Regions from separate parts of the Bradyrhizobium japonicum USDA 6 genome, predicted to be linked through region 3. Evidence: predicted binding sites of a transcription regulator. Region 3 holds the regulator's gene; each other region holds the start of a gene.
The links. The regulator LexA, encoded in region 3, represses DNA repair genes until DNA is damaged. The targets are predictions, from matches to a motif close to TGTTCNNNNTGTGTTCNG.
Positions count from the first base shown of each region.

Region 1 (2,263 bases), 2.7 Mb from region 3:
CTCGAGTTCCAGCAGTTCCAGGATTTCCCTGGCGGAATCGCCCTCGGCCGACGGGCCGGGCGCGGGATCGACCGGCGACGGCGCGGCCTGTGGGGGGGCCACAGGCGCGGACAAGTCGGGCAGACGCTTCCGAAACAATGCGAACGCCATCAGGTCACTCTTGTCGGGGAACGGGCGGTTGCTATTTTCGCAAGTCGGAATGAAATCATGGTTAACGGTGCCTGACTCCTAGGCACAGGGCACTACGGTATTACCTTAAAGTCGTAGAGCCTCTTTCATTCCGGTGGGTTGGCGGCCTATAAGGCCGCGCTTCCCACGCTCACCTTTGGCGCACGATTCCTGACGAGACACGCATGGCCGGACATTCCCAATTCAAGAACATCATGCACCGCAAGGGGCGGCAGGATGCCCAGAAGTCGAAGCTGTTCGGCAAGCTGGCGCGGGAAATCACCGTCGCGGCCAAGCTGGGCACGCCCGATCCCAACATGAACCCGCGCCTGCGTGCCGCCATCATCGCGGCGCGCCAGGAGAACATGCCGAAGGACAATATCGAGCGCGCCGTCAAGAAGGCGCTCGGCAACGAGGGCGAGAACTACGACGAGATCCGCTACGAGGGTTACGGCCCCGGCGGCGTCGCCGTCATCGTCGAGGCGCTGACCGACAATCGCAACCGCGCCGCCTCCGACATCCGCTCCTTCTTCACCAAGTCGGGCGGCAATCTCGGCGAAACCGGCTCGGTCTCCTTCATGTTCGACCGCACCGGTATCATCGAATACGACCGCAGCGTCGCCTCCGACGATGCTGTGTTGGATGCCGCGATCGAGGCCGGCGCCGACGACGTGGTCTCGGGCGAAGGCGGACACGAGATCTACGCCTCGACCGAAGGCTATCGCGACGTCGCCAAGGCGCTGGAAGCCAAGTTCGGCGAGCCGCGCAAGGCCGCGCTGATCTGGAAGCCGCAGAATACGGTCGCGGTCGACGACGAGACCGGCGAGAAGCTCCTGAAGCTGATGGACCTGCTCAACGAGCACGACGACGTCCAGCAGGTCTACGCCAATTTCGAGGTGTCGGACGCGCTGATGGCGAAGATGGGCGGCTGAGGTCGCCACCAGTCCCAGATTCCGCTGTCGTCGCCCGGCTTGTCCGGGCGACCCGGCTTGTCCGGGCGACCCGGTATTCCAGAGACGTCTGAGGGAAACGGAGAAGCCGCGGCGTACTGGATACCCCGCCTTCACGGGGTATGACGGCGTATCTTGTGGTCGTCACCGCGGGCACCCAATCGCGGCACCCCACTTCCCCTGTTACTTCCGTTCTGTTTCTGTTTCCCCCACCGCAGCCAGCCGCTATCACTGGCCCATGACTGCGCTCCCGATTCGTGGCCCCGTTCGCATCATCGGCATCGACCCCGGCCTGCGCCGCACCGGCTGGGGCGTGATTGAGGCCGAGGGCAATCGTTTGATCTACGTCGCCTGCGGCTCGGTGGAACCGCCGGACGATTTACCGCTGGCGAGCCGGCTGCTCGCGATCCATGAGGGGCTTGCCGCCGTCCTGTCCGGTCACAAGCCGATGGAAGCCGCGGTCGAGCAGACCTTTGTGAACAAGGACGGCGTCGCGACGCTGAAGCTCGGTCAGGCCCGCGGCGTCGCCATGCTGGCGCCCGCGATGTTCGGCATTACCGTCGCCGAATACGCGCCGAACCAGGTCAAGAAGACGGTGGTCGGCGCCGGCCACGCCGACAAGCACCAGATCGCGATGATGCTGAAGATTTTGCTGCCGAAAGCCGAGCCGCCGTCCTCGGACGCCGCCGACGCGCTCGCCATCGCCATCACCCACGCCCATCACCGCCAGAGCACGGCACTCAGGCTGAAGGTGGCGGGCTTATGATCGGCAAGCTCAAGGGCCTGATCGATTCCTACGGCGAGGATTATGTCCTCCTCGACGTCGGCGGCGTCGGCTATCAGGTGCATTGCTCGGCGCGCACGCTTCAGCATCTGCCGGCGCCCGGCGAGGTCGCGGTGCTGTCGATCGAGACCTATGTCCGCGAGGACCAGATCAAGCTGTTCGGCTTCCGCACCGACCAGGAGCGCGAATGGTTTCGCCTGCTCCAGACCGTGCAGGGCGTCGGCGCCAAGGTCGCGCTCGCCGTGCTCGGCACGCTGGCGCCTTCCGATCTCGCCAACGCCATTGCGCTCCGTGACAAGGCCGCGGTGGCGCGTACGCCCGGTGTCGGCCCCAAGGTGGCCGAGCGCATCGTCACCGAATT
Region 1 is NC_017249.1:2,255,232-2,257,494, reverse strand. It holds gene BJ6T_RS10550 (methyl-accepting chemotaxis protein) at 1-150, opposite strand, end outside; gene BJ6T_RS10545 (YebC/PmpR family DNA-binding transcriptional regulator) at 354-1,100, shown strand; gene ruvC (crossover junction endodeoxyribonuclease RuvC) at 1,357-1,884, shown strand; gene ruvA (Holliday junction branch migration protein RuvA) at 1,881-2,263, shown strand, end outside.
Region 1: a site for LexA is predicted at 1,309-1,326, ahead of ruvC (crossover junction endodeoxyribonuclease RuvC). Genes of this name have one in related genera too.

Region 2 (2,263 bases), 2.6 Mb from region 3:
CCCAGTGAAACAGGGCCAGCACCGGACCACCGGTATCGTAGAAGGCGACGGCCTCGCCGGTCGCCTTCAGCCGACGCGCGAAGCCGAGCGCGTCATAGAAGGCGATGCTGGCACGAATGTCGCTCACACCCAGTGTGATGACGGTGAGCCGCGGCACCGGCGCGGCAAGTTCCTGGCTCATGCTACGCCTCGTCCGTTTCCCGATCAGAACAGGCTGAGTTGATCGCCGTTCCGCTTCGGCCTCGCAAAGTGATCCGTCGTCAGCTTGGAGCGCCGCTTGTTCAACCCAAGCCTGTCGCAGGCGATCTCGAAGCGGCGACCGATGGTCCAGGCCATCGGTCCGGTGCCCTTCATCCGCTCGCCCCATTTCGCGTCGTAGTCGCGGCCGCCGCGCATGTCGCGGATCAGGGTGAAGACGTGGCGGTAGCGGTCCGGATAATTGGCCATCAGCCATTCGCGGAAGAGATCGCGAACCTCCAGCGGCAGCCGCAACAGCACGTAGGAGGCTTCCTTGACGCCGGCATGGGCGGCGGCATCGAGAATGCGCTCGATCTCGGAATCGTTCAGCGCGGGGATCACCGGCGCGACCATCACGGTGGTCGGAATGCCGGCCTCCGAGAGCTGCTTCAGCGCCTCCAGCCGCTTCGGCGGCGTCGCCGCGCGCGGCTCCATGGTGCGCGCCAGTTTCGGATCGAGCGACGTCACCGAGATCGCGACCTTGGCGAGATTGCGCTTGGCCATCCGCGCGAGAATGTCGATGTCGCGCACCACCAGCGCCGACTTGGTGACGATGCCGACGGGATGGCCGGCGCGCTCCAGCACTTCGAGAATGCCGCGCATGATTTTGCGCTCGCGCTCGATCGGTTGATACGGATCGGTGTTGGTGCCGATCGCGATCATCCGCGGCTCGTAGCCGGTCGCGGCCAGCTCCTTCTCGAGCAGCGCCGGCGCATCGGGCTTGGCAAACAGCTTTGACTCGAAGTCGAGCCCCGGCGACAGGCCGAGATAGGCGTGCGTCGGCCGCGCGAAACAATAGACACAGCCGTGCTCGCAGCCGCGATAGGGATTGATCGAGCGGTCGAAGCCGATATCGGGGGATTCGTTGCGGGTGATCACCTTGCGCGAGGTGTCGACGCCGACGCTGGTCTTGAACGGCGGCAGTTCCTCCAGGCTCTGCCAGCCGTCGTCGAAGGCGACGCGGGCCTCGGCCTCGAAGCGGCCGCTGGCATTGGACTGGGCGCCCCGCCCTCGCCTGCGCTGTTTGTCGATGGCGACCGCCAGTTCCGGAAAATCAGAGTCCGCACCCGCCGGCTCGGAGGGCGCCGTGACCGGCGGGTGCTTGAGAGCATGAGAGGATGCTGGACTCATGAAGCCAAGATAGCACGCCGAAGGAACAAATCAAGAACACAAACAAAAAACTGAAAAACAACCCCATGCACAGTAGCCGCCCAAATTTCGGGCGCAGTCCCTTGACCTCGCGCAACACACAAGTCGCGGCGATCCGGTTCGATGCCGGACAGGGATCAATCGCACCGGAACAAAGTTGGTGACGATCGCTGGGTGAAGGTCAGCAGGAACATGACAAATCAACGACAATCGGCCTCAGGGAGCAGCGATCTCGATCTGCTCGATCGCTATTGGCGCGCCGCGAATTACCTCTCCGTCGGGCAAATCTATCTGCTCGACAACCCGCTGCTGCGCGAGCCGTTGCGGCCGGAGCACATCAAGCCGCGCTTGCTCGGCCATTGGGGCACGACGCCCGGTTTGAACTTCATTTATGCCCATCTCAACCGCGTCATCCGCGCGCTCGATGTCAGCGTGCTCTATGTCTGCGGTCCCGGCCATGGCGGTCCGGGCATGGTGGCCAACACCTATCTCGAAGGCAGCTACAGCGAGATCTATCCTGACGTCGCGCGCGATACGGACGGATTGCGAAAACTTTTCAGGCAGTTCTCCTTCCCCGGCGGCATTCCGAGCCACGCGGCGCCGGAAACGCCGGGCTCGATCCACGAAGGCGGCGAGCTCGGCTACGCGCTGGTGCACGCCTATGGCGCCGCATTCGACAATCCGGATCTGATTGTCGCCTGCGTCGTCGGCGATGGCGAGGCCGAATCCGGCCCGCTCGCGGCGTCCTGGCACTCGAACAAGTTCCTCAGTCCCGCGCATGACGGCGCCGTGCTGCCGATCCTGCACCTCAACGGTTACAAGATCGCGAACCCGACCGTGCTCGGACGGATGCGCGACGCGGAGATCCGCGACCTGT
Region 2 is NC_017249.1:7,527,401-7,529,663, forward strand. It holds gene BJ6T_RS35180 (VOC family protein) at 1-181, opposite strand, end outside; gene BJ6T_RS35185 (PA0069 family radical SAM protein) at 205-1,368, opposite strand; gene BJ6T_RS35190 (phosphoketolase family protein) at 1,579-2,263, shown strand, end outside.
Region 2: a site for LexA is predicted at 1,390-1,407, ahead of BJ6T_RS35185 (PA0069 family radical SAM protein). Genes of this name have one in related genera too.

Region 3 (2,263 bases):
GCAGCAGGCAGACCGCGACGGTCGGATCGGCCGCAGAGGCAAAGCCGCGCGTCGAGGTGCCGCGGAAGGTTGTCGTGACGATCGTCTCGCCGACTTCGGCGGGACGCGACGCGACGGCATGCAGGCTGTAGTCACACATCGGGTGCTCCTCAATCGGGATAGCAACCCGCGCCTCTTCTGAGGCGCAGGCCTCTATCAGAGTGGAAGCCCGCGATTATATGCGATGTTGAGGGCAAATCTGCGGCTTGAGTCCGCAGACTGCCATCACAATATCTTTTCCAAATGCACTGGGAACAAAGCCCGTCCCCGTGGATTCTGCGAGCGTCAGCGGCCCGCGGGCGCGGACCAACCCGGATATTGCCAGGCCGGCTGCGACGGTTGGTTGACTGCGTCGCGGGCCTTGCGGGTTTGATCGCTCACGGCGCTGTCCTTGCGGACATGGGGCCGCGATTGCGCGCCCGCGGCCAAGGCTTCCGCGGCCAAGGCTTGCGACGCTGAAGCTGCGATCAGTGCCACTGCAACTGTGCTCAGAACGATCTGGCGCATGACTTCTCCTCGAACCTGAAGGCCGCGAGGCAGGGCTGCTTCGTGCGGCGTGCCGAGGATGTACCGCCGGGGAAGGGGCCGGATAATCTGCGCAAAACCAGAAAGACTATCCAGCCGGAGCGGACAATCGTCCGCTCCAAGCTCGGATCGGCGATGCCGATCTAAAGCGCGCGGGCGCCAAACAACCGATACCGGCGCGTCCGGTATCAGTACTTCCGGTACAGCCCGATCAGCTTACCCTGGATCTTCACCCGGTTGGGCGGCAGGATGCGGACCTCATAGGCCGCATTGGCGGGCTCGAGCGCGATCGAGGCGCCGCGGCGGCGGAAGCGCTTCAGGGTTGCTTCCTCATCGTCGATCAGCGCCACCACGATATCGCCGGTATCGGCGCTCTCGTTGCGCTGGATCAGCGCCATGTCGCCGTCGAGAATGCCGGCCTCGACCATGGAATCGCCGCGTACTTCGAGCGCGTAATGTTCGCCCGAGCCGAGCATGTCAGGCGGTACGCTGATGGTGTGGCTGCGGGTCTGCAAGGCCTCGATCGGCGTGCCGGCCGCGATGCGGCCCATTACGGGGACTGCGACGGGACGCTCGCCCTCATCCGCCGGCGGGCTCGAAGTCGTGCGGACCTTGCCGAGATTGCCTTCGATGACGCTCGGCGTGAAGCCGCGGCGGCTGCCGGCGGCGGCCTGAAGCTCGGGCAGCTTGATCACCTCGATGGCGCGGGCGCGGTTGGGCAGGCGCCGGATGAAGCCGCGCTCCTCGAGCGCGGTGATCAGGCGATGGATGCCCGATTTCGAGCGCAGGTCGAGCGCGTCCTTCATCTCGTCGAAGGAGGGCGGCACGCCGCTTTCCTTCAACCGTTCGCTGATGAACCGCAGGAGTTCGTATTGTTTGCGCGTTAACATCTCGACCAAAATCCCCCGGTTGATGTCGTTCGATTCCGAGACGCTGAATTCAGCAGTAAGCCGCTACATGCTCGAAACAAATCATGAACGGACACTATATGTTCGATACATGTTCCGCAACTGCTTAATTTACAGTGAACGCGACAAAGTTCGCGGAACGCACGCGAACGAAGCGCTCAGACGGGCAGCCGCAAGACCTCGCAAGGTGTGCCGGCTTCGGCTCTCGGCGCGAATGGCGCGCGCACGAGAAGTGCCTGTGCCACAGCGAGATTCGCAAGCAGCGAGGAATCCTGGTGATTGACCGGAAGGGCGAGGAGCGTGCCGTCGTCGCGCAGCTCGAGGCGCGCGCGGAGGTAATCCTCGCGCTGGTCGTTGGCGCCGACGTCGCGGCCGAGCACCGCGCGTTCGCGGCGGTGATGAATCATCGAACGGCCCGAAAGCGCGCGAATCAACGGCACCATGAACAGGAAGCCGCAAACGTAGGATGACACGGGATTGCCGGGCAGGCCGATCACGCGCATCGCGCCGAGCCGCCCGTTCATCATCGGCTTGCCCGGCCGCATCGCGATCTTCCAGAACGCCATCGAGATACCTTCGTCCCTCAGCGCCTGTTGGACCAGATCGTGGTCCCCGACCGACGCGCCGCCGGTCGTGATCAGGATGTCGGCGCCGCTCTCCCGCGCGCGGCCGATGCCCGCGGTGGTGGCCTCCAGCGTATCGGCGGCAACGCCGAGGTCGATGGTATCGGCGCCCTCGCTGCGGGCGAGCGCGTGCAGGGCGTAGCCGTTGGAATAGACGATCTGGCCGGG
Region 3 is NC_017249.1:4,962,177-4,964,439, forward strand. It holds gene BJ6T_RS47360 (hypothetical protein) at 1-139, opposite strand, end outside; gene BJ6T_RS23505 (hypothetical protein) at 325-546, opposite strand; gene lexA (transcriptional repressor LexA) at 753-1,454, opposite strand; gene BJ6T_RS23515 (molybdopterin molybdotransferase MoeA) at 1,631-2,263, opposite strand, start outside.